DNA from 3 places in the Streptosporangium sp. NPDC003464 genome. Region 1 is predicted to be linked to each of the others. Evidence: riboswitches for the same ligand, from Rfam matches in the RefSeq annotation. Region 1 holds a riboswitch; each other region holds the start of a gene.

Region 1 (9,592 bases):
TGCCCCTTTGACGCAGCCCCTTTTCCTGTTCGGCGGCCTCTTCCAGTGCCTTGACCACCTCGCCGTCCAAGATCATTCCGGCGGCGTGGTGGTGGGCGCGGGCCGTGGTGGAGTCCACGCTGACCAGCTCAAGGTCGGCCTGCCCCCGGGCCGCGGCCTCGGCGATCACCGCCTGCATCAGCTGCTCGAAGATCCCGGCCGTGGCCCACGACCGAAACCGGTCGTAGACGATGGACCAGGGGCCGTACTCCTCAGGCAGATCCCGCCACGGACTGCCGGTACGAAACCGCCACATCACCGCGTTGAACTGCTGTCGCAGGTCCGGGATCGGGCCTCGCTCACCCAAGGGCAGATGAGGATCGATCAAGGACCATTCCTCGTCAGTGAGATCTCCACGCGCCATGACGATGGCCTACCAGGACCGCAGACCACCGCGCAGGCGAATCCCGCTGATCTCAACCCCGTACAGGCCCTAGGAGCCCTGGTCGCCGACCAGGGCCGCGAATCCGTCCAGATGGCGGGCCAGGCCGTACTCGAACAAGACGTCCAGATCGGGCGCCGCATCGCCCGAGATCGTCGCCAGGAGGGGGAATCTTCCGTCGGCGAGGAGCTCCTGCCGGCGCGAGCGCTCGGCTTCCGACCAGCGCTGCAAGGTCATGCCCGTGTTCCGCTCGGCCTCGGCCTCGGCTGCCTTGGACAGCCCGACGGTGACGACGAGCGCGTGCAGGGTGAGCGTCTCCTGGAACCGGACGTCCATGGGGAGATGGAGCTCCTCGAGCGCCCGCAGGGTCCACTCGGTGTGGGCCATCATGTTGGGGGCCAGAACGGGCCGGGTGAACGAGACGACATGGGGCAGCCACACGTGCCGCCGACAGAGCCGCCATTGCTGACGGGCGACTAGTTCGAGCTTGGCGCGCCACCCCTGCGGTCCGCGCTCGGGCAGATCGAGGTCGCCGAACACGATGTCGGCCATCTGGACCAGCAGTTCCTCCTTCCCGGTGACATGCCGGTACAGGGACATCGGCCCGAGCTCCAGCTTGGCCGCGAGCCGGCGCATCGACAGCGCGTGCAGCCCCTCGGTGTCAGCGAGGTCAACGGCGGCGCGGAGGATGCGCGTCCGGAGCATCTCCTGGTCGGCCGATTCGGCCTGTCGCGCGGCCGTGGTGTCGCGGTGCTGCGGGCGAGCGGGCCGACGGCCGGCCTGGGAGCTGACCACTGTGCCCGAACCGCCCTTCGTCTCAACGAGGCCCTCCTCGCGCAGAGCGGCCGTCACCTTGGTCGCGGTCGCGATCGCGACGCCCCACCGCTGCGCGATGGCCCGGATGGACGGCACTCGGTCGCCGGGGCGGAGATCGCCGCCGTCGATCCAGGAGCGGATCTCCGCGACGATCGCCCGGTAGGGCGGCTCCGGGCGCTGCGTCGATGGCACGTGATCCTCCGGTCCGACGGGGACATGGCAGGTATAGCGTACTAGTTCACTTTGTCGCTTGCACTAGTTCACTTTTGCTCTCGAACGTGCTTCCACGCCCTTACCGTGCCCATACGGTGTACGCACAAGGCGAAGATACGCCGTAGTCACGAACGTGGGGGAAGGACGAATGAAGAACAGGGACATCCTCGTGTCAGGGGGCGGCATCGCCGGGGCGGCTCTGGCGTACTGGCTACGCCGGTACGGATTCCGGCCGACGGTGGTGGAGCGTGCGCCGGCGCCTCGCACGGGCGGTCACGCCGTCGACATCCGGGGCACCGCGCGGCAGGTGATCGAACGCATGGGCCTCGTTCCGCAGATCCGCCACGCTCGCATCGGAGCCCGCGGCATGGCCTTCATCGACGAAAGCGGCAAGCGGGTGGCGAGCCTGGGCACCGACGTGTTCGGGCCGTCCGGCGGGCCGGTCGCCGAGTGGGCGCTCCTGCGCACCGACCTGGCCCGGATCCTCCACGAGGCGATCCGCGACGACGTCGAGTACGTCTTCGACGACGCGATCACCGACGTGCTGCAGGACGAGGACGGCATCACAGTGGCATTCGAGAAGGGGGTCTCCAGGCGGTTCGATCTGCTCGTCGGCGCGGACGGCGTCCATTCCAGCGTGCGCCGGCTGACGTTCGGCCCCGAGGACCGTTACGTCCGCGACCTCGGCTCCTTCATCGCGCTCTTCTCCGTCACGTCCGAGGTGGATCTGGACGGCTGGCAACTCATGTACACCATGCCCGGTGGTGACGGCCGTGCCGGCAGAACAGCGGGCCTGCGTCCGCTGACCGAGCCGGGCAGGGCCCTCGCGGGGTTCTTCTTCCGTGCCCCCGGGCTCGAGTTCGACCGGCGAGACGTCGCCGCGCAGAAGCAAGTCGTCGCGCGCACCTTCGAGCACGCGGGATGGGAGGTCCCCGCTTTCCTGCCGCAGATCTGGGACGCGTCCGACTTCTACTTCGACCGGGTCGAGCAGGTGCAGGTCGGCACCTGGTCGACCCGCCGGACCGTGCTGGTGGGGGACTCCGCCTTCTGCGCCTCTCCCATGTCCGGGATCGGCACCAGCCTCGCCCTGGTCGGCGCCTACGTGCTCGCCGGTGAACTGTTCAAGGCCAGGGGCGACCAGCGGGTGGCCTATGCCGCGTACGAGAGGGGCATGCGCGAGTTCGTCGACCGGGCCCAGCACTTCGCCCGGACCGCCGGCGACGGTGGCCTGATGCCGGACACGCGGGCACAGATGTGGCTGCGGAACCAGTCCGTACGACTCGTGCGCTACCTGCCCAAACGCCTGGTCAGCCGAGGTCTGGAGTCGGTGGCCGACACCGTCGCGCTCGACGACTACGCCGATCCGGCACCCCACCGGTCCATCAAGCACTGAAGGAGAGCACCATGCGCGTCAGCACCTTCCTGTGGTTCGACGGCCAAGCCGAAGCCGCGGCCACCTCCTACACTGCACTGTTCGCCGATTCCGGGATCATCGACATCGAGCGCACCGCGGACGGTCGCGTCATGACCGTCGTCTTCCAAATGGCCGGTCAGCGTTACATCGCTCACAACGGTGGGTCCCGGTATCCCTTCACCAGGGCCTTGTCGATGTACGTGGAGTGCGACGGCCAGGAGGAGGTGGACACCCTCTGGGCGGGCCTCACCGATGGCGGCGAAGAGGGGCCGGGTGGCTCCCTGGTCGATCGTTTCGGGGTGACCTGGCAGGTCATGCCCACGGCCCTGCGGGAGCTCCTCCAAGGCGCCGAACCGGAGGCCGCCGAACGCGTCCTCACCGCCCTGCACGCCATGACCAAGATCGACATTCAGGGACTGGCCGACGCCCATGACCGGTGATCAGCGCGTACGGGCAGAGCAAGCGATGCGCACGGACATCCGGCCGGGCCGCTCCCGGCCCGGCCGCGACCGCCTGCGTGCCGCGTGGACCTTGGCGCTGCTGACGACGTTCTGCGCGCAGCCGACGTTCTCAGCGGTCGCCGTCCCGTTCACCTGGCTGCTCCTGCCGCTGTTGCTGGTGATGTACGGCGCCGGCGTCCTGCTCGTCCGCGAGGCGGTCGCGCGGGCCGGCGGCGGATGGACCAGCCTGGTGGTGCTCGGCCTGGCCTATCAGGTAGCCGAGGACGGACCCGGTCTGCAGGCCCTGACCAGCCCGCACATGTACGGCGCCGCCGACTGGGGCCTGCGCGCCCTCGGCATCAACTGGACCTATTAGGAGTCACAGAGCGGCGTCCACGTCGCGCTCAGCGTGCTCCTGCCCGTCGCGATCACCAACCTGCTCTTCCCGCGCCTGCGCGATCAGAGCTATCTGCGCACCGGCGGGTTCATCGTCACCGGCGCATTGGCCGTAGCCGGTGTGCTCGGGCTGAGAGTCGTCATCTCGGCCACCGAGGACCCCGGCAATCAGACCCCGTGGGGATGGACCGTCGCCTACCTGCTGATGATCGCGCTGCTGGCCTGGCCGGCCCTGCGCGTGCTGCCCCGGCGCCGGTCGCCGGACGGGGTCCGAAGCGACCGGCGGGCCCCACGGCCCGTCGTGGTCGGCATCGTCGCGGGGTATCTGACGATGGCCTTCCTGACCACGCTGCTGCCGCTCGGTCTCGGACCGGACCTGCTGTTCGGCGACATGATGTCGCCGCCACTTCGACTGTTCGCCGGGGCGATGACCGCGATCCCGTTCGGCTGGCTGGTCCTGCGCCGGCGGCGGTCGGGCGACTGGGCCGACAGCCATCGCCTCTGGCTGATCGGAGGCATCCTCGCCTCCCACACGGCGTTCATGATGCCCGCCTCAGCCACCAGTGCCGTCATCGGGCTGATCACCATCTGCCTGGAGGTCGTTCTGCTGTCGGCCCTCGGACGGCATATCCGGCGACCGCGGCCCCGGCGTAAGATCGCCGGGTCGGCGCCACCACGACCGCTGGATGGTAGATGAGGACGAAAGCCCGCTCTATCTCGGTGCTCCTTGCCTTACTCCTGACCTTTTTCCTCTCCCACACCCCCCAGGCGCACGCGGCCGAACCCGCGACCGCCAAGTCCGCCGGCCGCAAGTACGCGCTCCTGTCGGAGGGCACGGGCAAGGCAGTTGATCTTCGGCTCCATACTGTCAACTTCGATGCCATAGACGCGGGTATTTCGATATCCATCTAACTGACAGTGCCCAGGTCAAACGCAGGTCCTACTGTCATCTTCGCTGCTTCCAGACAGGTGCCGTCCCGGGCGACGGTGCACCGGGTGCTGGTGCGCCACGGCCTGGTGCAGCTCACACCCAGAGGCCGGCGGCGGGAGGACTAGAGGTGGAAGCCGCCGTGGTCGCACAGCAGGCCCGATTACGCGAATTGGATGCTCAGCACACCCCGGCCCTGCGCGAACGGATCGCCGTCGGCGCCGCGCAGCTGCGGTTGCTGACCGAGCTGCGCGACGGGCTGCTGGAGCGCAGCGCCGAGCGGGCCGACGAGCGGACCGAGGCTACCGATCAGCGCGCCGCCGCGGCCGCCACCGAACGTCAGGCGCTGCGCGAGGTTCGCGAGCACGCCGAGGCACGCGTCGCGACGGAAAAGGACGCAGATCAGGCCCGCGCCGAGCGCGACACGCTACGCGCGGAGGCGGACTGACTGCGCCAAGCGGCTGCTGAGCAGGGCGAGCGCCTAGCGGCGCGCGAGGGCGAGCTGACTCGCGCACTGGCCGAGGCCGTCGCCGCCGGGGAGCGGCTGGCGCAGGAACGCACGCACAGCACGGCCCTGGAGGTGCGGCTGACCGAAGCCACGGCGGAGGTGGCTGCGGCCCGGTAGGAGACCCGCGACCTCCGCGCTGAGGCCGCCACCTCCAGGGTGTCCGGGCGAGTGACGAAGTCCAGCCCGATCGCCTCGACCGCGGTGGAGGCGACCACCTTCAACGCCTCGGCCGCGACGGTGCCGAAGTAGGTGGCCAGCAGGATCTTCGGGCGGCTGGACAGCCCGCCCAGGCGGCGGTAGGCCCGCTCGAGTGCTTCGACCTCCCGCGCGCCGAGATCCCCGGCCAGTGCCGGCTCGTCCAGCTGCACCCACTGCGCGCCGGCTCCAGCGAGCCGCTCCAGCAGCTCGGCATAGACCTCCACCAGGGCGCCCAGCAGATCCAGCGGCACGAACCCCTCAGGCGAGCCCGGCGCGGCCTTGGCCAGCAGAAGGTAGGTCAGCGGGCCGACCAGCACCGGCCGGGTCTCGACCCCCAGGGTCTTGGCCTCGAGGTACTCGGCCACGGGCTTCGCCTGCGCGCCGTCGGCGAGCCGGAACCGGGCGTCCAGGGACAGCTCGGGGACGATGTAGTGGTAGTTGGTGTCGAACCACTTGGTCATCTCCAGCGCCGGGATGTCTGCGGTGCCGCGCGCCATCGCGAAATACCGCTCCAGGCCGGACAGCGCCCGGTACCGGTCGGGGACCGCGTCGACCATGACGCTGGTGTCCAGCACGTGATCGTAGAAGGAGAAGGTGTTCGACGGGATCGTCCCCAGGCCGGAGTCCCGCAGCTCGGTCCACACCGCCCGCCGCAGCGTCGAGGCCGTGGACTGCAGTTCCTCTTCGCCGACGCGCCCGGCCCAGTACTCCTCGGTGACGAATTTGAGCTCTCGGTGCGCGCCGATGCGCGGATACCCGAGGGTCGTCGTTGTCATGGCAGCTTCCCTCGCTATTGCCAGGATGCGGCCGGGCAGGAGGAAGAAGCGCACAGCAGGCAGGTCCTGCGGGCGCGTCCCAGGCCCTCCCACGAGGCCGCGAACCACCGCGCACCGGTCGGTGCACGGGCGGAAGGCAGGTCTTCGGACTCGCGGGCACCACACCTGAACAAGGCGTGACCTACTGACCGTCGCTTCCCAGGCCACAGGCCCAGTGCGTATGACGGCGGTCGTTCCCACTCACCGCTGCGGGGCAGTCCCGGATTCCCACCGGATTCCCTCTTACGACGTCCGCACCCGGTCGGGCACGGACGAACCATCCACAGCGGGATTCTAGCCAGCCGGTGCGCTGAGCGGACACCGCCGTCGTAAGGGTAGGCCGGTCGAACGGGCGCCTCCGTCGCGCTGACCGGCTGAGAAGAACCGTGCGGTGCTCCGAATGGGATTCACCACATCACCGGTATTCAGTGAATTGATGGCTTCGTGTAATGATGACGGAAAGGCGAGCGCGGTCGAGGAAGCCGGTGTGAATCCGGCGCGGTACCGCCACTGTGATCGGCGAGCGGATCCCCATACGGCCACTGCCCCACTCCGGGGTGGGAAGGCGGGGACGAGCCTCGACCCGAGAGCCAGGAGACTCACGCGGTCGCCTCCTCGACAGAACTGGGGCGGATCTCCCCGGAGAGGAGCGGGTCGGCGTGCCCGATGGGCCGATGAACAGCGCGCCGCGCGGCGGTGCCGCGTGGCCGGTGCGCCGACGCGTGCCCGGAGACGTCTCCCGGGCCGGTTTCCGCCGCCTTCCGACAGGACCGCCCCATGGTGCAGATTCCGTGAGAGGAACCATCCATGACGGGCAGACGCCCTTTGTCCCTGCTGCTCTCCGCCGTACTCCTCGCCGGCTGCGGCGGCGCGCCCGCTGAGGTCAAGGCCTCCGCCGCGGCGTCCACCGCACCGGTCGCGGGGTTCCCGGTCACCATCGACAACTGCGGCGTCAAGACGACGTACGAGCGCCCGCCGCGGCGGGCGGTCTCGCTCAACCAGCACGCCACCGAGGTGATGCTGGCGCTGGGGCTGCAGCAGGCGATGATCGGCACCGGCTACCTCGATGACAAGATCCTTCCCGAGTACCAGGCCGCCTACAACGGGATCAAGGTGCTCGCCAAGGGGTACCCCTCTCACGAGGCGCTGCTGGCTGCCGAGCCCGACTTCGTCTACGGCGGCTTCTCCAGCACCTTCGACGAGAAGGAGGGCCGCAGCCGCGACGCGCTGGGCAAGGCCGGGATCGACACCTACCTCAACATCGAGGACTGCCCGACCGGCCCGGTGACCCTGGACCTGATGGACCAGGAGATCCACAACGTCGCCGCGATCTTCGGTGTGCGCGATCGGGCCGATTCCCTCATCACCCGCCTGCGCGCGCCACTGGCACAGGTCAAGGAGAAGCTCGCCGGGGTGAGCCCGGTCAAGCTGTTCGTCTACGACAGCGGTGACAAGACCGCGTTCACCGCCGGCGGCAAGGGCGTCGGCAACGACGTCATCACGCTGGCGGGCGCGCGGAACCTGTTCGCCGACGTGGACAAGGCGTGGGGTGACGTGTCGTTCGAGCAGGTCGCCGAGCGGGCGCCCGACTGGATCGTCATCTACGACTACGGCGACCAGTCGGTGGCCGACAAGAAGAGGTTCCTGCTGTCGAACCCGGCGCTCGCGGACGTGCCGGCGATCAAGGAGCAGCGGTTCGCGGTGCTGCCGCTGTCGTCGGTCGTGCTCGGGGTCCGGGCGCCGTCGGCGGTGGAGTCGCTGGCCCGGCAGATCCATGCCGGCCGGTTCAAGTGAGCGAGCTGACCAAGGTCTCCCGGACCGCCGACGCCCGAGCCACCGCACCTCTCGCGCGGCGCCCTGGCCTGCCGTACCCGCTGGTGCTGCTGTTGTGCGCGCTGTTGCTGGGCGGGGCGGCCACGGCGGGGATCGCGGCCGGGTCGATCAGCCTGCCCGCCGGGCAGGTGTGGGGCATCTTGTTGCACCGGCTCCATCCCGCGCTGGCCGAGCCGGTCTGGGCTCCGGTCCGGGAGACCATCGTCATGGACGTACGGCTGCCGCGTGTGCTGCTGTGCGGGGTCATCGGCGCGGGGTTGTCGGTCTGCGGGATGGCGTTGCAGGCGCTGGTGCGCAACCCGCTGGCCGATCCGATGCTGCTGGGCGTCTCCTCGGGGGCCAGCGTCGGCGCGGTGGCCGTGGTGGTGTTCGGTCTGACCTTCTTCGGGGCGTTCTCGCTGCCGGTCGCCGCGTTCGCGGGGGCGCTGGCGGCGCTGGTCGCGGTCTACTTCCTGGCCCGGTCGGGCGGGCGGATGACCACGGTGCGCCTGGTGCTGGCCGGGGTGGCGATGGCCGAGGTGCTGTCGGCGGTCGCCAGCTTCCTGCTGGTGACCTCCAGTGACCCGCACAAGACGCAGTCGGCTGTGCGCTGGATGCTGGGTGGCCTGGCGGGGACGACGTGGACGATGGTGTGGGTGCCCGCGGCGGCCGTGCTGGTGGGCACCGTCGTCCTGCTGGGCGTCTCCCGCCCGCTGAACCTGCTGCTGGCCGGGGAGGAGGCGGCTGCCTCCCTGGGGCTGGACGTGCACCGGTTCAGGGCGGCGCTGTTCGTGCTGGTGGCCGTGATGATCGGCGCCATCGTCGCGGTCAGCGGCGCCATCGGGTTCGTCGGGCTGATCATGCCTCACGTCGTACGGCTGTTCGTCGGGGCCGACCACCGGCGGGCGCTGCCGGCCACGGCGCTGCTCGGGGCGGCGTTCCTCATCGTGGCCGACCTGGTCGCGCGGACGCTGATCGCCCCCGAGGAGATCCCCGTGGGGATCATCACGGCGCTGGTGGGCGGGCCGTTCTTCCTGTGGCTGATGCGGAGGCGGTCGTGACGGAAGAGGCGATGACGGAGCGGGCGGCCGCGCTGGCCGTACGGCAGGTTTCGGTGCGCATCGACGGCAAGGACCTCGTGCGCGATGTGACGCTGGAGGTGCCCTCCGGTGAGGTGCTCGGCCTGGCCGGTCCTAACGGCGCCGGGAAGTCGACCCTGCTGCGCACCCTGTACCGGGCGCAGCGCCCCACCTCCGGTCAGGTGCTCCTCGACGGGCACGACGTGTGGCGGATGCCGGGCAGGTGGCTGGCCCGCAGGCTGGCGGCGGTGCTGCAGGAGAGCGGCGGCGACTTCGAGCTGAGCGTCTACGACGTGGTGGCCATGGGCCGTACCCCGCACAAGCGCGCCTTCGACGGGGACGCCCCCGACGACCGGGCGATCATCGCCGACGCCCTGGAACGCCTGGACGTGGCCGATCTGGCGTACGCGCCCTTCGACCGGCTGTCGGGCGGGGAGAAGCAGCGGGTGCTCATCGCCCGAGCACTGGCGCAACGGCCGGGGACGATGGTGCTGGACGAGCCGACCAACCATCTGGACCTGCGCCACCAGCTCGACGCGCTGCGCCTGGTAC
Region 2 (8,840 bases), on a different contig from region 1:
TTATTCGAGGTTACCGACTGTCTCGCAATCGGGATGGCTTTAGATCGTCCGGGACGATCCTTGCCCGAAATCGGGCAGAAAACTTGGTGAAGGACGTCGATGCTGCGTATGGTCCTGCTCTGTGTCCACGGCATGGCATCCGCATGAGGATCTGATTACCCACCTGACCCGGACGAGCGCGCTCGGTCCCGGGGAGGCGGCGCGGGTGGTGGCGGACGTGCTGGCCTACTTCTCCGAGCCCGTCGAGGACTTCGTCCGGCGGCGCCACGGCGAACTCAAGGCCAAGGGGCTGGTCAACGACGAGATCTTCCCCCGGATCGCCGCCGAGATCACCTCTCGCCGTGTCGCGGCACCTGAACTCTCCCTGCGCCAGCTGCGCCGGATCGTCTACGGGTAAGGATCGGTCAAATGTGCGGAATCGTGGCTTATGTGGGACCAAAGGACGCGGCGCCGATCCTGCTGGAGGGCCTGCAGCGCCTTGAGTACCGGGGCTACGACTCGGCCGGCGTGGTGGTCTCCAACAAGGGCCTGAAGATGCGCAAGGTCAAGGGCCGGGTGGCCGACCTGGCGGCGGCCGTGCCGGCGCGGTTCAAGGGCACCCTGGGCATCGGGCACACCCGCTGGGCCACCCACGGCGCGCCCAGCGACGTCAACGCCCACCCCCACCTGTCCACCGACGAGCGCATCGCGGTGGTGCACAACGGCATCATCGAGAACGCCGACGAGCTGCGCGCCAAGCTGGAGGCCGACGGTGTGGTCTTCCTGTCCGAGACCGACACCGAGGTGCTGGCGCACCTGATCGCCCGGACCGTCGGGGAGACCGACTCGCTGGAGGAGGCGGTCCGGCTGGCGCTCAAGCGGATCGTCGGCACCTACGGCATCGCGGTGATCGACGCCCAGCGGCCCGGCGAGGTGGTGGTGGCCCGCAACGGCAGCCCGATCGTGCTGGGCATCGGCGAGAAGGAGATGTTCGCCGCCTCCGACGTGGCCGCGCTGGTCCGCTACACCCGCCAGGTGGTCCACCTGGAGGACGGGGAGCTGGCGGTGCTGAAGGCCGACGGCTTCCACACCTTCGCCAGCGACGCGCGCGAGACGGCCAAGGAGCCGCTGACCGTCGACTGGGAGGCCGGGCACTACGACACCGGCGGCTACGAGCACTACCTGCTCAAGGAGATCTCCGAGCAGCCCGACACCGTGGCCCGGACGCTGCGCGGACGGCTGGACGACCGCTTCCACATCGCCCACCTGGGCGGCCTCAACATGGACGCGCGCGAGACCCGGTCGTTCCGCCGGGTGAAGATCATCGGCTGTGGCTCCGCCTACTACTCGGGCCAGATCGGCGCCCAGCTCATCGAGGAGCTGGCCCGGATCCCGGCCGACGCCGAGCCGGCCAGCGAGTTCCGCTACCGCAGCCCGGTCGTGGAGCCCGACACCCTGTACGTGGCGATCAGCCAGTCGGGGGAGACCTACGACACCCTCGCCGCCGTCCAGGAGCTCAAGCGCAAGGGCGGCCGGGTGCTCGGCATCGTCAACACCGTCGGCAGCGCCATCGCCCGCGAGTGCGACGGCGGCGTCTACCTGCACGCCGGTCCCGAGGTCTCGGTGGCCAGCACCAAGGCGTTCACCTCGACCGCGGTGGCCTTCGCGCTGCTGGCGCTTCACCTGGGCCGGGTGCGCGACCTGTCCCCGGCCGACGGCCGCCGCATCTGCGAGGGCCTGCGCCGGCTGCCCGGCCAGATCAAGGAGATCCTCGCGCTGGAGCCGCAGATCAAGGAGCTGGCGCGCAAGTACGCCGACTCGCCGAGCATGATGTTCGTCGGCCGGGTCCGGGGCTACCCGGTGGCCCGCGAGGGCGCGCAGAAGCTCAAGGAGATCTCCTACGTGCACGCCGAGGCCTACCCGGCCAGCGAGCTCAAGCACGGGCCGCTGGCCCTGATCGGCCCGGAGATGCCGACCGTGGCGATCGTCCCCGACGACGAGCTGCTGGACAAGAACCTCACCACGCTCGGCGAGATCCGCGCGCGCGGCGGCCGGGTGCTCATGGTCGGTCACCGTACGGCCGACCCCAAGCTGGCCGACGACTGCGTCGTGGTGCCCAGGAACGAGACGGAGCTGGACCCGATCCTGCTGTCGATCCCGCTCCAGCTCCTGGCCTACCACGCGGCCGTGGCGCTGGAGCGGGATGTGGACAAGCCTCGCAACCTGGCCAAGAGCGTCACAGTGGAGTAGAGCCCCCCTGAGCTGCCTGATGGCAGTAAGACCCCCCAATGTGTGACACAAAGTGACGTGTCTGTAACCTGAAGTATTGGGGGGTCTGGGGGAAGGGGCGCTTATGTACCGTAGGCGGTTCTTCGCGCTCGCCCTGGGGGTCATGGTCGCCGGCGGCTGCGGTGGCTGCGGCGGGGCGGCGGACCCCCGCGTGCCGCTGGCGGGACGGCTGACCGTCATCGCGCCCGCCGCCCGCGGGCAGGGCTGGGACCGGGCCGCCCGCGCGCTGGCCGCGGTGCTGACCGGCGACGGGCTGGCGCGGAAGGTCGAGGTGGGCAACTACCCGGGCAGCCTGGGCGCCGCCGCGCTGGGGGCGTTCGCCGCCGCCCACGACCCGTTCACGTACGCGGGCAGGCTGCTGCTCACCGGGATGCCGATGGTGGCCGGCGCGGAGATCGCCAACACCGCCTCCGTGGTGGAGTCCACCACCCCCCTGGCCCGCCTGGTCGGCGACTGGGCGGCCCTGGTCGTCCCGGAGAACTCCCGCCTGCGCACCTTCGAGAACCTCGCCGCGGTGCTCCGCCGCGACCCGGCCGGGCTGACGGTGGGCGGCCGGATGGAGGGCGGCTCCGACCACGTGCTCTACGGCATGATCGGCAAGTGCCTGGGGGTGGACACCCGGCTGCTGGACTACGCCGGCTACTCCAGCGGGGCCGAGGGTGTGCACGCCCTCCACGACGGCAGGGTGGCCGCGCTGCTGGGCTCCGCCCGCTCCTTCGTGCCCGAGATCGCCGAGGGCCGGCTGCGGCCGCTGGTGGTCTCCTCCGCCGAGCGGATCGACGGGATCGACGCCCCGACGCTGATGGAGCTGGACGTCCGGCTGGAGTACACCGACTGGTGCGGCGTGCTCGGCCCCCGCGGCATGAGTTCCGACGACAGGGACGTGGCCGTCGCCCTGTGCGACCGCGTCGACGCCTCGTCCCGCTGGCGGGCGATCTGTGCGGCCAACGGCTGGAACCGGGTCTATCTGAGCGGGGACGACTTCCGCCAGTGGCTCGTCACGGAGACGCGCCGGACCCGGGAGGTGCTCGACGAGCTCGGACTGCTGAGCACCATCGGCACAAGCTGTTGGGGTAGTTGCGTCCGGCAGCACTACATGTAGGATCCTGCTCGTTGCTGGTTCGCCCCTCTGGGGGTGAGGCAAGAGGGAACCCGGTGAGATTCCGGGACTGCCCCGCAGCGGTGAACGGGAACGAAAGCCGTCATGGAGCACTGGGCGCACCTGCCTGGGAAGCGACGGCCGGTAGGCATGCGCCAGACGCCCGTGAGTCCGAAGACCTGCCGGCGACGTGTGGAGAGGGAGCCGAGCCGGGCACCGAGGGACGCGTGGAGCGGCCCGGAGCGTGCCGGGTGAGGCGGACCCGACCACGGAGATCGTTCAGGGCCTCGAGGGAGGGCCCGCGTGATGAGGCGGTCCGGCGTGCCCGGGGCCGTTCTCTGACGCGTGCGCCCTTCCGGCGAGAGCCGTACGGGGAATTCGAGCGCGCGAGGGGTAGCACGTGACACAGACCTTGGTCGACGTCGCCAAGGAGACCGGCAACGGCCCGGTCGACCGCCGGCTGGCCATCGAGGAGGCCGCCGCCCGGGTGATCGCCGACCCGGAGAACTCCAAGATCGCCGCCGGGCTGCTGGCGGAGCTGATCGCCGAGGAGGCCGCCGGGCACGGCGTCCGGACCTTCTCCGAGTCCGTCGCCGCGACCCACGCGGCCGGGCTGATCCAGGACGGGCTGGCCGCCTTCGTGGCCGCCAACGCCGCGGCGCTGGACGCGCTGGTGGACGGGGCGGCCGACGGCCGGTTCGAGTACTTCGGGCTGCGCACGGTCTACGACCGCTACCTGCTGCGCCACCCGCAGACCCGCAAGGTCCTGGAGCGCCCGCAGCACTTCTTCCTCCGGGTGGCCTGTGGCCTGTCGGAGACGGTGGAGGAGGCCGGCGAGCTCTACGCGCTCATGTCCACCCTGTCCTACCTGCCGAGCTCGCCCACCCTGTTCAACTCCGGCTCGCGCAGGCCCCAGCTGTCGTCCTGCTTCCTGCTCGACTCGCCCCGTGACGAGCTGGAGGCGATCTACGAGCGCTACGGGCAGGTCGCGCGGCTGTCGAAGTACGCCGGCGGGATCGGCATCTCCTGGACCCGGGTCCGCTCGCGGGGTTCGCTGATCCGGGGCACCAACGGCCACTCCAACGGCATCGTGCCGTGGCTGCGCACGCTGGACTCCAGCGTCGCCGCGGTCAACCAGGGCGGCCGCCGCAAGGGCGCGGCCTGCGTCTACCTGGAGACCTGGCACGCCGACATCGAGGAGTTCCTCGAACTGCGTGACAACACCGGCGAGGAGGCCCGCCGCACGCACAACCTGAACCTGGCCAACTGGATCCCCGACGAGTTCATGCGCCGGGTCGAGGCCGACGGCATGTGGTCGCTGTTCGACCCCAAGGAGGTCCCGCACCTCACCGACCTGTACGGCGCCGCCTTCGACGAGGCCTACCGGGCCGCCGAGGCCGAGGGCCGCTCCGTCAAGCAGATCCCGGCCCGGTCCCTGTACGGCCGGATGATGCGCACCCTGGCCCAGACCGGCAACGGCTGGATGACCTTCAAGGACGCCGCCAACCGGACCTCCAACCAGACGGCCCGCCCGGAGAACGTCATCCACCTGTCGAACCTCTGCACCGAGATCCTGGAGGTCACCAACGACGCCGAGACGGCCGTCTGCAACCTGGGCTCGATCAACCTCGCCGCCCACCTGGCCGGTCAGGACGTCGACTGGCCGCGGCTGCGCCGGACCGTCCGCACCGCCGTGCGGTTCCTGGACCGGACCATCGACCTGGGCTTCTACCCGACCCCGGAGGCCGAGGCGGCCAACCGGAAGTGGCGGCCGATCGGCCTGGGCGTGATGGGCCTGGCGGATGTGTTCTTCACGCTGCGGCTGCCGTTCGACTCCCCGCAGGCGCTGGAGCTGTCCACCCGCATCTCCGAAGAGATCGCGCTGGCCGCCTACGGCACCTCCGCGGACCTGGCCGTCGAGCGGGGGCGCCACCCCTCCTACGACGAGACCAGGGCCGCCGGCGGCGTGCTCCACCCCGACCACTACGGGGCCGGCGGCTCGCCGGAGTGGACGCGCCTCAGGGAGCGGATCGCCGAGACCGGCCTCCGCAACTCGTTGATGATCGCGATCGCGCCCACGGCCACCATCGCCTCCATCGCGGGCTGCTACGAGTGCATCGAGCCCCAGGTCTCCAACGTCTTCAAGCGCGAGACCCTGTCGGGAGAGTTCCTCCAGGTCAACCGCTATCTGGTCCGTGACCTGCAGGCCCGGGGCCGGTGGACCCCGCAGATCCGGGACGCGATCAAGCGGGCCGACGGCTCCGTCCAGGACGTCCCCGGCATGCCCGACGACCTCAAGGCGCTCTACCGGACCGCCTGGGAGCTGCCGCAGAAGGCGCTGATCGACCTGGCCGCGGCGCGCACGCCGTACATCGACCAGTCACAGTCGCTGAACCTGTTCATGGCCACGCCGACCATCGGCAAGCTCTCCTCGATGTACGCCTACGCGTGGAAGTCCGGCCTCAAGACCACCTACTACCTGCGCTCCCGGCCGGCGACCCGGATCGCGCAGACCACCGTGGCCCAGGCCGCGCCCGACCCGGAGGCCGTCGCGTGCTCGCTGGAGAACCCCGAGTACTGCGACGCCTGCCAGTAGCCACCTCCCCGAAAGGCACTCCCTGATGCTGCTCGACCCTGGCATGGACCTCACCCTGAGGCCCATGCGCTACCCGGAGTTCTACGAGCGCTACCGGGCCGCGATCCGCAACACCTGGACCGTCGAGGAGGTGGACCTCAACTCCGACCTGGCGGACCTGGCGAAGATGACGCCGGAGGAGCGCCACCTGATCAACCGCCTCGTCGCGTTCTTCGCGACCGGTGACTCGATCGTGGCCAACAACCTGGTGCTCAACCTCTACCAGCACGTCAACGCGCCCGAGGCGCGCCTGTATCTCAGCAGGCAGCTCTTCGAGGAGGCGGTGCACGTCCAGTTCTACCTGACCCTGCTGGACACCTACCTGCCCGACCACGACGAGCGGGTCAAGGCCTTCGCCGCGGTCGAGCACATCCCCTCGATCCGGGACAAGGCCGAGTTCTGCTTCCGGTGGATCGACTCGCTCGGCGGGCTCGACAGGCTGGAGTCGCAGGACGACCGGCGGGCGTTCCTGCTCAACCTGATCTGCTTCGCCGCGTGCATCGAGGGGCTGTTCTTCTACGGCGCCTTCGCCTACGTCTACTGGTTCCGCTCCAGGGGCCTGCTGGGCGGCCTGGCCACCGGGACGAACTGGGTCTTCCGCGACGAGTCCATGCACATGGAGTTCGCCTTCAGCGTGGTGGACACCGTGCGGGCCGAGGAGCCGGAGCTGTTCGACGACAAGCTCGGCGCGCAGGTCACCCAGATGATCGAGGAGGCGGTGGAGGCCGAGCTCGCCTTCGCGGCCGATCTGTGCGGTGACGGCCTGTCCGGGATGAGCGTGGGCCAGATGCGGCAGTACCTGGAGTACGTGGCCGACCAGCGCCTGGTCCGGCTCCGGCTCCCCGTCCGGTACGGCACCGCCAACCCGTTCGCGTTCATGGAGTTGCAGGACGTGCAGGAGTTGGCCAACTTCTTCGAACGGCGTGTCTCTGCCTATCAGGTAGCCGTTGAGGGGAATGTGACTTTCGACGAGGCGTTCTGATTACACGATGGATCCCCGGGCACGCCGTCTGGTAACGGACGACAAAGGGGGACGCCGTCAGTGTCCAGATGGATCATCCTGCTCGGTTCCATGCTGGCCGCCGCCGCGTGTGTGGAGATGGTGCGGCGGGCACTGAGATGGAGGTTGATCGGGGAGAAGTGGGTTCTCGCCGCTCCGCTCGTGCGCCGCTGCACCTGGCCCGGGTTCGCCACGGCGGTCGTGGTGACCGCCAACACGCTCTACCGGCCGAGCATGGCCGAGGGGCAGGTCGGCGGAGTGATCGACCAGATGCTCAGCCTGGCCATGATCGGGTGCGTCACCTGGCTGGTCATCCAGGCCGCCTACGCGGTCACCGACGTGGTCCTGGAGCGCCTGGTCGTCGTCCAGGGCGAGCGCAACCGGCGGGCCCGCCGGATCCGCACCCAGATCACCCTGGTCCGCCGGGTGGCCACGGCGGTGGTCGTCGTGCTGGCGATGGGCGCGATGCTCTTCACCTTCCCGCAGGTGCGCGCGCTCGGCGCCGGGCTGCTGGCCTCGGCCGGCATCGCCGGTGTGGTCGTCGGCGTCGCGGCCCAGTCCACCCTGGGCAACCTGCTCGCCGGGCTGCAACTGGCCTTCAGCGACGCGCTCCGGCTGGACGACGTCGTCGTGGTCGAGGACGAGTGGGGCCGGATCGAGGAGCTCACCCTCACCTACGTGGTGCTGCGCCTGTGGGACGAGCGCAGGCTGGTGCTGCCGGTCTCCTACTTCACGACCAATCCGTTCGAGAACTGGACCCGGCACGGCAGCCGGGTGATCGGCGCGGTGATCCTCCGCCTGGACTGGTCGGTCCCGGTGGAGGAGCTGCGCGCCGAGCTCTACCGCGCCCTGCGCGAGCACCCGCTCTGGGACCAGAAGGACTGGGTCCTCCAGGTCGTCGACACCCTCCCCGGCGGGCTGCTGGAGCTGCGCGCCCTGATGAGCGCCGCCGACTCGCCCAGTGCCTGGGACCTCAAGTGCGACATCCGCGAGCACATGGTGAAGTTCGTCCGGGAGAAATACCCCGAGTCGATGCCCCGCTTCCGGGTGGTGGAACAGCGCGAGCCGCTGTCCGGACTCGGGCTGGGGGAGCACTGAGGCCCGTCCGGCTCGACCGCCCCCTCGACGTCGCCGGGGCCGGCACCGCCAACGGGAGCAATGCCTCATCCGGGACTGCCTGTGGCCGTACATCCCCAGCCAGGAGTGGAAGACCGTCGCCTGAGAGGTCTCGCTGGTAACGCCGCGGGAAACAGCGGATACGCGGGTCAGCGACCCGCCGTCCGGGTGGTGTTCGAAGGCCCTTCGAGGGCTCCGACCCGCGTATCCGTCGGAAATCTCACCCGTACCGCCGGGACTCCTTGTCCTCGGCGGAGGTCTGCTCCGCGATCGGGCCGGCAGGCGCGGCCGCGGAGCGCGGGGCGGTGAGGGATTGCGGGTCCGAGGTCGGCCTGGGATCGAAGGTCGTCTCCGGCGCGGGGGTCGCGGTGGGTTGGGGGGTGGGGGTCGCGGTGGGTCGAGGGGTGGGGGTCGGGCACGCGCTCGGGGTGGGTGAGGGGGTCGGAACGGGTGAAGGGCACGCGGTGGGGGTCGCGGTGGGTTGAGGGGTGGGGGTTGGGCACGCGCTCGGGGTGGGTGAGGGGACGGGTGTCGGGGCTGGTGAGGGGCACGCGGTCGGGGCCGCCTGCGCGGGACCGGCCAAGCCCAATGGGCCGACCAGGACGGTCAGGGCCGCGGTCAGCGCGAGCACCACCGCAGACCAAGTGATCTTCTTGGTGTTCATGGCCCTCGATTCTGATGGGCCGCGACAGGCCTGGCGTCACCCGCGCGGGTGAGCGGTC
Region 3 (11,080 bases), on a different contig from region 1:
AAGGTGTTCAGCGCCCTGCACCAGACATCACCGGAGAATCCATGAACTCGGCGGATGCTCCCCGGGCGGCGCCACGTCGGCAGATGTGGCCGCTGTACGCGGCCGGGTTCACCACCGCCTTCGGCGCGCACGGCATCGCCGCCAACCTCGGCGGCTTCTCCGAGGACGCGGTCACCTCGCTGCTGGTGCTGGGCGGCCTGCTGGCCCTGTACGACGGGGCCGAGGTGCTGCTCAAGCCGCTGTTCGGCACACTCGCCGACCGCATCGGAGCCCGCCCGGTGCTGCTGGGCGGGCTCATCGCCTTCGCCGCCGCCTCGGCGGCCTACGCCATCGCCGACAGCCCCGGCTGGCTGTGGGCGGCCCGCCTGGGACAGGGCGCCGCGGCCTCCGCCTTCTCCCCCTCGGCCTCCGCACTGGTCGCCCGCCTCAACCCGGCGGCCAAGCACGGCCGCGCCTTCGGCTCCTACGGCTTTCACAAGTCCATCGGCTACACCCTCGGCCCGCTGCTCGGCGGCGTGCTGGTGTGGGCCGGAGGAATGCGGCTGCTGTTCGCGGTACTGGCGGTGCTCGGCGTGGCGGTCGCCGCCTGGGCCCTGCTCGCCGTCCCGGCCGTACCCCCGCTGCCCAAGACCCGGCAGACGGTGCTCGATCTGGCCAGACGCCTCGCCGATCCGGCCTTCCTCGGCCCGACCGCGGCACTGGCCGCGGCGACCGCCGCACTGTCGGTCGGCGTGGGCTTCCTGCCCGTCACCGGCGCCGCGGCCGGCCTGGGCACCATCGCCACCGGAGCGGCGGTGTCGGTGCTCGCCGCCTGCGCCGCCCTCGTCCAGCCCAGAACCGGACGCGCCCTCGACGAGGGACGTATCACCGCACGCGGCGGCATCACCGCAGGACTGCTGCTCACCGCCGCGGGCCTGGGCTGCGCCATGGTGCCCGGCCTGCCCGGCCTGCTGTCCGGCGCCGCTCTGATCGGCGCCGGAACCGGCCTGATCACTCCCTTGGGGTTCGCCGCCCTGGCCGCCTCCACCCCCACCGAACGCCTCGGCCAGACCATGGGCGCCGCCGAACTGGGACGCGAACTCGGCGACGCGGGCGGCCCGCTCCTGGTCGCCGCCATCGCCACAATGACCAGCCTCACCTACGGTTACGCCGCGCTCGCCCTCCTGCTCGCCATCGGCCCCGTGCTCATCATCACGATGCTCCGCCGCACCAACACCGCACTGAACAACGCGCCAACCCCCTCCCGTCCGTTGCCCACCGACACGGAGAAGACGACCTGAGCGGTACCCCCGCGCCGAGCGACTCACCCTGTCGAAGCAGATCTCACCGCCCGCTGCATGAGCTGCCATCAAGGGCTCTGACCAGCCCTGTTAACTAACCCTTTCGGCTTACTCCGTCTGTTCCCTCAACGGAGCGACGGGGGACTGGGGTGGGCTACGGCCCTCACGTCCCTCCTCGCTGCGGGTGATGCCCCTCGGACTGCAGAACGACGCGCACCCGACGGACGCGGGCTACGCCAAGATGGCCGACGCCTGGTACAGCGCCATATCGGCGGCGGACGCCAAGGGCTGGATTCAGACCCCGCTGCCGAGTCGATCGATGCGGCCTCTGTCGGCGCTGCCGTTCCGCGAGGTCGGTCACCCGGGCCGTGCCGAGGTCGCGCACCACCTGCAGGATCCGGGGGCTGAGGAACATCGGAACCGAATCATGCGGTTGTACGCTGCGTGATCGCTCGCACGGCGAACCGAGATCGTTATCGCAGGTGACCATGCGGAGTCAGCCATCCCCGAAGGTCTCCCGTCCATGCTCCGCAGGGAGTGCGAGGCCAGAAGCCGCAGACACTCACCCACTGTCTGCGACAGCTGCCCATGATCATTCCTACCGCTGATTCCTGCGCTCAGACTTCTCGCGGGCCGACGCGTTTCTTAACGGCACCCCAACCATGTGGTCCGGTGAGCCACGTGGATCTAGATTGAACGCGTTGACTCCACGAGATAGTTGACTCCACGAGACAGTGGAGCCTCGACCGATGCAACCCTCCTAGCCCGACCCTCGGTGAGGCCATGACGCGCATCGAAGACCGCACGCCCCCGCTCCCCCGCCACCCCATCCGAACGGACAAGATCGCCCGCGTCGGCGCGTCCTGGCGCCAGCGGCTCTCGGCTCCCTTCATCGTCACCGCACTCCTGGGCATGGCCGCCTTGGCCTGTGCCATCCTGCTCCCCCGTCACCTGCTCGCCTGGGACCTGGGATCCGCGCAACCGCCGGCCGACTACGCGGCCGCCGTGAACAACATCCGTACAGCCCTGCTCCAGGGAGTAGGCGGCCTGGTGCTTCTGATGGGCGCCTACCTCACCTGGCGCCAGCTCCAGCTCAGCCGCCACGGCCAGGCCACCGAATCGTTCGCCGCCGCGATCGCCCACCTGGGCGATTCCAGCGTGGACGTCCGACTCGGCGGCATCTACGCCCTGGAACGCATCGCCCACTCCTCCGCAGCTGACCGCCGCACCATCGGCGAGATCCTCACCGCATTCATCGGCACCCGCACCCGCCACCCTCACAGAAACGCCCAGGACGCCCAGCACACGGCCGCGACCCCCGACGATTCGGTCAACCTCTCCCTCCGAGCTCCGGACCTCCACGCGGCACTCACCGTTCTCGGCCGCCGCCAATCAGTGAGAGGCCAGGTGCTTGGTCTGGACCGGGTGGTCCTGCCCAAGGCCAACCTCGCCTCCGCCCGGCTCCAGGATGTGGATCTCCATTTCAGCGATCTCACCGAATCCTCCCTCGTCGGAGCCGATCTGACCCGTGCAGATCTGACTGGAGTACGGCTGGCCGGGGCGGTCCTCCCCGACGCGGTCCTCTACCAGGCCGATTTACGTGACGCCGTCCTGACCGGCATCATCGCCGAGGGCATCGACCTGCGCGCCACCGATCTGAGCAAAGCTGACCTGCGTAACGCCAACCTGCGTGGCGCCCGCCTCGATTACAGCGATCTCCGCGGAGCCACTCTGAGCGGAGCCGTGCTGACCGGCGCCTCCCTGAAACGGGTGGTTTTCGACGAGAGCACCGTCTGGCCTGACGGTTTCGAACCCTCCTTGATCGGACCAGCCCGGCCGCGACCACTCCCACCCGTCCGTCCCCGGACCTACGACGAATTCGCAGTCAGGGACAGGCCGGCTGAGTGAATGCGCGAGTCCACCGAGGCGGTCGTAGGGCGGAACGGCTGACCGAGGAGGGACGGCGGCTCACGGAGCTGGAGCTGGAGGACCGCGCGGTCAGACGGCACCCCGCTGCTCGTTGTGCGCGCAGCCTGGAGCAGAACGGTGAGCGACGCCGGCGAGCACCAGGTCGAGTTCGGCCAGCGAGTCCTCCAACGCGGCCCGCTGATCCGAGGCCCGTGCGATGTCCAGGGCGCTCTCGCAGATCCCCCCGTACAGCAGCGAGGTGGCGGGGTCCAACGGCCGATCGGGGATGCACCCGGCCTCGATCGCGATGGCCAGCCCGCGCCGCATCTGCTCCTTGCATCCGGCCTGGATGTCTCGCATGGCAGACCAGCCGAGCGCGCCCGGCGCCTCGACCAGCGTGATCTGGCGTACGGCGGGTTCGAGGGATGCCTCCAGCAGGCGCCGGCAGCCCGCCGACATCCCGTCCCACGGATCCGGCTGGGCCTGGAACGCCTGCCGGACGATCAATGCGAGGTCCTTCTGGTCGGCGGCGTAGACCTCGCGGAAGATGTGCTCCTTGTTACTGAAGTGATGGTAGAAAGCGCCACGTGTCACGCCGGCCCTGGCACAGATCGCGTCCACCGCGGTGGCGGAGAAACCATCGGCGATGAACAGCTCGCGCGCCGCCGCCACCAGCGCGCCCATGGTCGCCTTGGTGCGCTCGTGCTGGCTCCGGCGCACACTCGTGTTCCCTGCCACCCGCGTATCTCCTCCTGTTCTACGCCCAAGGATAGAAGGACATGCGCGGCGGACGTGTTTCCCAGCCGTCACGGGCCCTGCACGTGAGGCAGCGACGGGACCTGGCCCGCGATCAGGCGCCCATCGGCGAGCCGGTCCAAGGCGGCGGGTCGACGCGCGACAAGATCGGATGCCGGAGCGGAGGCGGCAGTGTCGCGGTGCCGAGCGTGAGCCGGGCCGGCAGCAGGTGGCCGATCCTCACTTCGGTGGCGGACCGCATGGCCTGCGCCCGGCTCAGGACGTGTACGCGTGCTGCAGCAGGATGTCCGCCAGCACCTGCGGTGCGGTGACCATGGCGTCGTGGCCGACGTCCAGGACGGTCGCCGCCCAGCCGTTCTCGTCCGCCAGCCGCGCGAACGGCATGGGGCCGCCGGGTGTGCAGAGCACCGCTCGGCACGCGATCGCGTCGACGGCCCCGGACAGCCGGGCCGGCTCGGAGAACGTTCGCCGGGGGTGGGCCGTCAGCCGGGGCTCCAGCCATGCCACCTGATCCGGTTCCGTCACGCCGACGGCGGCCGCCGGGGAGGGCGGGATCATGCCGTCCACGGTGACCGACTCGATCCAGTCGAGGAAGAACGCGGGAGCCAGATCGTCCAGCGACTCCCCGTCCCGGCCCGCCCAGGCGTCGACCATGACGATCTGGGAGACGCGTTCCGGCACACGGTCGGCGGCCTCGCGCACGACCAAGCCGGCGTAACTGTGCCCGACGAGCACGACATCCCGCAGATCCTCATACCTCAGCAGGCCCAGCAGGTCGTCCACGTGCGTCCGCAGGCCGATCTCGGGGCCGGCCAGGTGGGCCCGCTCGCCGAGACCGGTCAGCGTCGGAGTGTGGACCTCATGGCCGGCCTCTCGCAACCGCGCGGACACGTGCCGCCAGCACCAGCCGCCGTGCCAGGCCCCATGAACCAGCACGTACGTGGTCATCACGCCACCGCCTTCGCCTGCTTGCGCCAGACCGCGAGCCGCGCCGCGACGAGATATTCGAGCTCCACCCCGTAATCGGGAAAGGTGCGCAGGAACGCGGCGGTCTGGACGTCCCAGCCGTTGATGAACGGCAGGTCGAGCACCCGGTTGTACGCCTGCCCCCGGCGCGTGAAGACGTCCACCGGATTGACCGCGGCCGCCATGACCCTGACCAGCACCTCGCCGAACACCGGCGCAGGCTCCTCCACCTCGACCAACGCCATGGTCTCGGCCTCTCCCCACGCCGACTGCTGTATCGCCCGCATGACCGCCCCTTCTTCAGGTGATGGTGACGCCGACGACAATACATACATGCATCATGTATGTAAATGCGGAGAGGGCGACCCGAGAGCGCCTGGGTCGCGAGAATCCATCGGATCCAGCGAGAGACGACGATCCGCGACGACGGCCTCTCTCGGCGACGACACCCCCAGCCGTACGGCCCTCCGGTGAGGTCGTGCAGTTTTCCCGGCTCAGCGGCTCAAAGATCGATCCATGGCCGCCCTCCCCCACACCTCGGCCGGATCCGTCTTCTCGCGGCTCATTGACAGCATATTGTCATTATGACAAGATGCTGTCATGAACAAGATCTACCACGCGGTATACGAGACCATGGCGGACTGGGAGACCGGACACGCCACCGCCCACATCAGAAACGGCCACCACCACAGGGAACCCGGCCGCTACGAGCTCGTCACCGTCGGTCTCACGACCGACCCGATCACCACCATGGGCGGCCTGCGCGTCACCCCCGACGTCTCGCTCGACTCCATCAAGGACGCGGCGATGCTCATCCTGCCCGGCGCCGCACTCTGGGACGAAGGCGACGAACTCTCCCCCTTCGCCCGCAAGGCCCACGACCTACTGGAAGCGGGCGTGCCGGTCGCGGCCATCTGCGGCGCGACGGCCGGGCTGGCTCGCGAAGGGATCTTCGACACTCGGGGCCACACCAGCGCCGCGCTGCCGTACCTGCAGGCGCAGCAGGGCTACGGCGGCGCGGAGCGCTACGTCGAAGCGCCCGCCGTGACCGACGGAGACCTCATCACGGGCACCCCCACCGCACCGGTCGACTTCGCCCGCGAGATTTTCGCCAAGCTGGACCTGTACACCCCCCAGGTGCTAGACGCCTGGCACCGGCTGTTCGCACACAACGACGCCTCGGCCTTCGAAGCGCTGATGGCACCATCGGACATATGAGCAAGACAGGAGATCTGCTGTCGGAGGCCGCGCTCACCGTCTACCGCCTCAACGGGCAGTTCCTCGGCGCCGGCGACACGCTCGCCAAGCCGGCGGGGATGACCGTCGCCTGGTGGCAGGTACTGAGCGCGGTCCCCGACAAGCCCATGTCCGTGGCCGAGATCGCCCGGCTCCGCGGGCTGACCAGGCAGGGCGTGCAGCGGACCGCCGATCTGCTGGTGGACCAGGGCCTGGCCGAGTACGAGCCCAACCCCGCCCATCGCAGGGCCAAGCTGCTGCGGCCCACCGCGAAGGGCATGGCCGCGATAGAGCGGATCGACCCCGACCTGGAAGCACTGGCGGACCGGGTGGTGGACGAGCTCGGCCTCGACGGGCTGAAGCAGGTCATCGAGGCGCTCAAACAGCTCTCCGCCGCCCTCGACCAGGTCACTCGTCAGTGAGCGTCACATCGCCCCACGCCGTCCCCCAACCGATCGGCGAGTACGTCGTCCACGGCCCCGCCGAAGGCGGACGCCAGGTCCGCCTCACCGCCTGGCGCGTCCCCACCGACCACCTGCGCGACGGCCGCCCCGCCGACCAGCGCTCCACCCTCCCTGCCACACCGACCTTCCGGGAAGGGATTCGCCCTTGGGCCACGATGGTAGACACGGGTCATGCGGCCCAGACCAGGTCAAGTTCTGCACTTCTCCGAGGACCCGGAGATCACCCGGTTTGTCCCCCACGTGGCAACCACCGCACAAGAGCCGGAGGCATATGTGTGGGCTGTGTCGGCCGATCGCTGTCCCGACTACTGGTTTCCCCGCCAGTGCCCGCGCGCCATGGCCTGGACCGTGCCGGACACGACGGACGCCGACCGGGAACGGATCATCGGTGCCGGCTGCGGGCGGCGCATCCATGCGATCGAGTACGGCTGGCTGGAGGCGTTCTTGACCGTGCGCCTGTACGGCTACCGCCTGCCCGCGGAGAAGTTCGTCCCGATCGGTGAGCCGGTGCCGAACGCGATGGTCGCCACCGAGCCCGTCGAACCGCTCGGCCCGCCCGAACCGGTCGGCAGTCTGCCCCAGCTGCACGAGGAGGCCGGGATCCAGCTCAGAGTGCTGGACAACCTCTGGGCGTTCTGGGATGCGGTGACCACCAGCTCTCTGGGCTGGAGCGGCATCCGCCTGCGCAATGCCCGCCCCAGGCCGGCCAGAACAGGCTGACGCCCCCGACCCCCACGTCCCGGTGGTCGCTCCCCCACTGACACTCCGGCTAGCTGACCTGTTGCGCTCCGACGCCTATTGAATCGGAAACTTGTGGTCCGGTAAGAGGTCGGTGGACGAGCTGCTCATCTCCTGCTTCGTGATCGTCGTGCTCACCGGTGCTTTCCTGGCGTTCTTCCGCACGCCGGCGGACACGGAGGTTCTGCGGGGCTCTCACCCCGTACGGTGGTCTCCCCTTTCGCTGGAATGCCCGGGGGGACGGTCCTTATCGCATGATCCCTGGCCGTCGCCGGGTGAGCGGCGCGGTGAGGTCGGGAATCCGCTAGCGTACTGAGCGGCGAACTGTTGCAAGGTGCCTCGCGTCGGTGAGGAGAATCGGGAAGCCGGTGTGATTCCGGCACGGGCCCGCCGCGGTGACCGGGGAGCCGCCGCCCACGCGCGCATGCGCAGCCACTGGCCCGCGAGGGCTGGGAAGGCGGGTGGTCAGGCGTCGATCCGGGAGTCCGAAGACCGGCCTTGCGCTCATAGCCCCGCAAAGGGGCACGAACGCAGCGGGAGCCTGCCCATGGACAGCCAGCTTTACGACGTCATCCACCGCCGCCGTGACGTGCGCGCGCAGTTCACCGGTGAACCCGTCCCCGACGAGGCCCTGCACCGGATCCTGTCGGCGGCCCACGCCGCGCCCAGCGTCGGCCTCTCCCAGCCCTGGGACTTCATCGTCGTGCGCGACCCCGCCGTCCGCGCCGCGTTCCACGGACACGTCCAGCATGAACGCGCGGTCTTCGCCGCGACCCTTGACGCCTCCGCCGTACGGCGGTTCGCCCGGATCAAGATCGAAGGAGTGCTGGAGTCCACACTGTCGATCGTGGTCACCTATGACCCGGATCGGGGCGGCCCCGCCGTTCTCGGCCGCCACGCCATCGCCGACGCGGGCCTGTACTCGGTGTGCCTGGCCATCCAGAATCTCTGGCTGGCCGCCACCGCCGAGAATCTCGGTGTCGGCTGGGTGTCGTTCTACCGCGAGCCGTTCCTGAACGACCTTCTCGCCATCCCCGCGCCGATCCGCCCCGTCGCGTGGCTGTGCGTGGGGCCGGTGACCCACCTGGAGACCGTCCCCGACCTCGAGCGGAACGGCTGGCGGGATCGGCGCCCCCTGTGGGCCGCCGTCCACCACGACCGCTGGAGTTCCGGTCTCCACGGCCGCCCTCATCCCGATCGAGCCGGACGCTCCTCCACGCCTCCCGATCGAACGGGAATGAGCTGAACGCTCCTCCATTGACGACGGCCTTCCCCGCCTTCTCGGGACTTCGCGGGTTCCTCTCAGGACTTTTCGCGGATGACCGGCGATCCGGCCGCCCGGAAACGCGTCGCGTCACGCCGGTGTGATCACGGTTCAGATGGCTCGCCCACCTCGGCGACCAGCTGCGAGACGGTGACGCGACGCGTTCTCAGCATGCGCCGGTGGCGGAGGTGTCCGGCCCCGTGTCGCCGAGGGAGACGAGCAGGCGGCGCAGGAGCACGGTGATCTGGTCGCGGTCGGCGGAGCTCAGGCCCTCCAGGAGCCGCCGCTCGTTGGCGACGTGATGCTCGACGAGCCTGTTGACCAGGCTCAGCCCTTGATCGGTGAGGGAGATCAGGACGCGGCGCCGGTGGGCCGGATCGACGGCGCGGTCGACCAGGCCCTTTTTCTCGAGCCGGTCGATGCGGTTGGTCAGGGCGGCCGAGCTGACCATCGCCGCCGTGCTGAGTTCGCCGGCGTTGAGGACGTGGGGCGGCCCGGAGCGCAGCAGGGTGGCCAGCACATCGAACTCCCAGGGCTCGATGTCGTACGCGGACAAGTGGTCCCTGATGGCGCGTTCGAGGAGGCGGGAGACCCGGGACAGGCGACCGATGATCTCCATCGGTGAGCAGTCCAGATCGGGGCGCGCCGTCTGCCACTGGCTGATGATCACGTCCACTCCGTCGTGGAGTCCGTCGGTCGTCATCGTGAGTCCTGTCCTGAGCTGTCCTGAGCGTGGCTTTGCACAGAGGCTAACACTTAGACATCGAAGGATTTGACACTTGCGAACACCGTGATTTAAGTTTTCGACATCGAAATTTTCGAGGGGAGACTTTGATGAAGATCTTGCTTATCGGTGCCGGCGGTTACCTCGGCTCGGCGGTCGCGGACCATCTGGACGAGGCCGGACACCAGATCGTCGAACTGACCCGCGCCACCGACGACCGCCCGGAGAACGGGCGTGAAAAGCGTGTCGGCGACCTGACCGATCCGCGTTCGCTCACCCAGGCGGTGACCCCCGACATAGACGCTGTGATCAACATGGCGACGCCCACCGGAGACGCCGAGACTGACGCCGCCGCGATCGCCGCGCTGACGGATCCGCTGCGCGGTACCGGGCGGGCTTTCGTCTACACCAGCGGTGTCTGGGTGCTGGGAGCCACCGGACCCGGCCCCGTTGACGAGAACACCCCTGCCAATCCCATCCCGATCGTGGGATACCGGCCGACGATCGAGCGTCAGGTGCTCGACACCGCCGAGAGCGGTGTGCGCGCCCTGGTGATCCGCCCGGGCATCGTGCACGGCCGGGGTGGCGGCATTCCCGCTCTCCTGGTGAACCTGGCCCGCGAACACGCGGCGCCGAGGTTCGTCGGGGAAGAGGCGGCGCGCTGGCCCATGGTGCACGTCGACGACCTCGCCGACCTGTTCGTCGCCGCGGTGGAGCGGGCACCCGCCGGGTCGCTCTGGCACGGTGTGGCCGAGACCGCGGTCGCCGTCCGCGACCTCGCCTCCGCGGCCGGACGCGCCGCCGGTGTCCAGGCTGAACCGCAGGGCTGGCCGCTTGACCAGGCGCGTGAGGCGCTCGGCGCCCTGTTCGCCGACGCCCTCGCCCTCGACCAGAGCGTCAGCGGCGACGCCGCACGCGACAAGCTCGGCTGGCGTCCCCAGCGCGACGGCGCGATCGCCGACCTCGCCGAGGGCTCCTACCGGTAGGACGACGGCACCCCCGGGATCAGCACCACGACAACACTTGACCTGGGAAGAAGGCAGGAGCATCCAGGTTTTCGGCACCACCGACGTGCGACAGGTCAGCGTGCACACGCCCCCGGACCGGCGGCCGTAGCCGGCGATCCCGGCCCGGGCCGCCCATCAACTCCACCTGCCGCTTGCTCATGACGTCGAGCCCGACCCCCGGCCCCGGCCGCGTCCCGTCTTCCGGGGGTCGTGGCGGGGCCGTGACGGTCGCCCGTCGGGGCCGGCCCCGTAGGGGGTTGGGGCGATCGACAAGTCCGGCCGAGATACGGCCAGAAGCGGCCACGAGCCGATCATGTTCGTAGTCCCGGAAGCGGGCTGGAGCCTCTCCGATGCCCCGGGATGCGGAATCTCGGAAGTCGGGGCGGTGCTCAACCCTATGTGCGAGCTGCCGTCTGCCCAGGCCGGCGCCTTCAAGATCCGCTCATGGCCGGTATCGCCCGCATCTCGGCTGTCTCGACTGAGCCCGGTATCTGCCGGAAGGAACCGCGGCGGTGCCGTGCTGCCCCGTGAAGCCGTGGCGAGCTGCTGGTGCCGGTGCTCTCGCGTTTGACAGTCAGGATGGCTGGATTTCGTCGAAGAAGGCGAGGGCTTCGGTGGGGTCCGGGCTCACGAGGCGTTCCAGACCGGCCATCGTGATCTTCGCCCACCCGCCGGCCCGTGCCCACATCTGTTCCTCGAAGACGCGGACGGCCTCGTCCAGATCGCCAGGCCCGGGG

What was found. A riboswitch is a leader RNA that binds a small molecule or an ion and turns the genes downstream of it on or off. The one in region 1 is predicted to bind cobalamin.
Region 2: it holds a riboswitch for cobalamin, as region 1 does, so the genes downstream of both, ACWDS7_RS42640 (ribonucleoside-diphosphate reductase subunit alpha) here and ACWDS7_RS42035 (ABC transporter substrate-binding protein) in region 1, are expected to answer to the same signal.
Region 3: it holds a riboswitch for cobalamin, as region 1 does, so the genes downstream of both, bluB (5,6-dimethylbenzimidazole synthase) here and ACWDS7_RS42035 (ABC transporter substrate-binding protein) in region 1, are expected to answer to the same signal.

The regions. Positions count from the first base shown of each region.
Region 1 is NZ_JBSFPS010000316.1:615-10,206, reverse strand. Features, by position in the region: partial or broken gene ACWDS7_RS42075 (IS5 family transposase) at 1-403, opposite strand, end outside; gene ACWDS7_RS42070 (TetR/AcrR family transcriptional regulator C-terminal domain-containing protein) at 473-1,429, opposite strand; gene ACWDS7_RS42065 (FAD-dependent monooxygenase) at 1,599-2,843, shown strand; gene ACWDS7_RS42060 (VOC family protein) at 2,855-3,304, shown strand; gene ACWDS7_RS42055 (hypothetical protein) at 3,330-3,680, shown strand; gene ACWDS7_RS42050 (hypothetical protein) at 3,714-4,397, shown strand; gene ACWDS7_RS42045 (hypothetical protein) at 4,759-5,076, shown strand; gene ACWDS7_RS42040 (hypothetical protein) at 5,031-6,110, opposite strand; cobalamin riboswitch at 6,229-6,446, opposite strand; cobalamin riboswitch at 6,577-6,770, shown strand; gene ACWDS7_RS42035 (ABC transporter substrate-binding protein) at 6,957-7,943, shown strand; gene ACWDS7_RS42030 (FecCD family ABC transporter permease) at 7,940-9,022, shown strand; gene ACWDS7_RS42025 (ABC transporter ATP-binding protein) at 9,034-9,592, shown strand, end outside.
Region 2 is NZ_JBSFPS010000327.1:955-9,794, reverse strand. Features, by position in the region: gene ACWDS7_RS42655 (hypothetical protein) at 122-397, shown strand; gene glmS (glutamine--fructose-6-phosphate transaminase (isomerizing)) at 409-2,229, shown strand; gene ACWDS7_RS42645 (Bug family tripartite tricarboxylate transporter substrate binding protein) at 2,333-3,370, shown strand; cobalamin riboswitch at 3,369-3,568, shown strand; gene ACWDS7_RS42640 (ribonucleoside-diphosphate reductase subunit alpha) at 3,768-5,963, shown strand; gene ACWDS7_RS42635 (ribonucleotide-diphosphate reductase subunit beta) at 5,989-6,984, shown strand; gene ACWDS7_RS42630 (mechanosensitive ion channel family protein) at 7,045-8,100, shown strand.
Region 3 is NZ_JBSFPS010000034.1:21,182-32,261, reverse strand. Features, by position in the region: gene ACWDS7_RS10740 (Chromate resistance protein ChrB) at 1-45, shown strand, start outside; gene ACWDS7_RS10735 (MFS transporter) at 42-1,280, shown strand; gene ACWDS7_RS10730 (hypothetical protein) at 1,468-1,728, shown strand; gene ACWDS7_RS10725 (pentapeptide repeat-containing protein) at 2,064-3,188, shown strand; gene ACWDS7_RS10720 (TetR/AcrR family transcriptional regulator) at 3,279-3,926, opposite strand; gene ACWDS7_RS10715 (alpha/beta fold hydrolase) at 4,200-4,892, opposite strand; gene ACWDS7_RS10710 (alcohol dehydrogenase catalytic domain-containing protein) at 4,892-5,197, opposite strand; gene ACWDS7_RS10705 (type 1 glutamine amidotransferase family protein) at 5,511-6,128, shown strand; gene ACWDS7_RS10700 (MarR family winged helix-turn-helix transcriptional regulator) at 6,125-6,568, shown strand; gene ACWDS7_RS10695 (DUF6886 family protein) at 6,782-7,330, shown strand; cobalamin riboswitch at 7,664-7,863, shown strand; gene bluB (5,6-dimethylbenzimidazole synthase) at 7,896-8,594, shown strand; gene ACWDS7_RS10685 (MarR family winged helix-turn-helix transcriptional regulator) at 8,779-9,315, opposite strand; gene ACWDS7_RS10680 (NAD-dependent epimerase/dehydratase family protein) at 9,447-10,322, shown strand; gene ACWDS7_RS10675 (FAD-dependent oxidoreductase) at 10,918-11,080, opposite strand, start outside.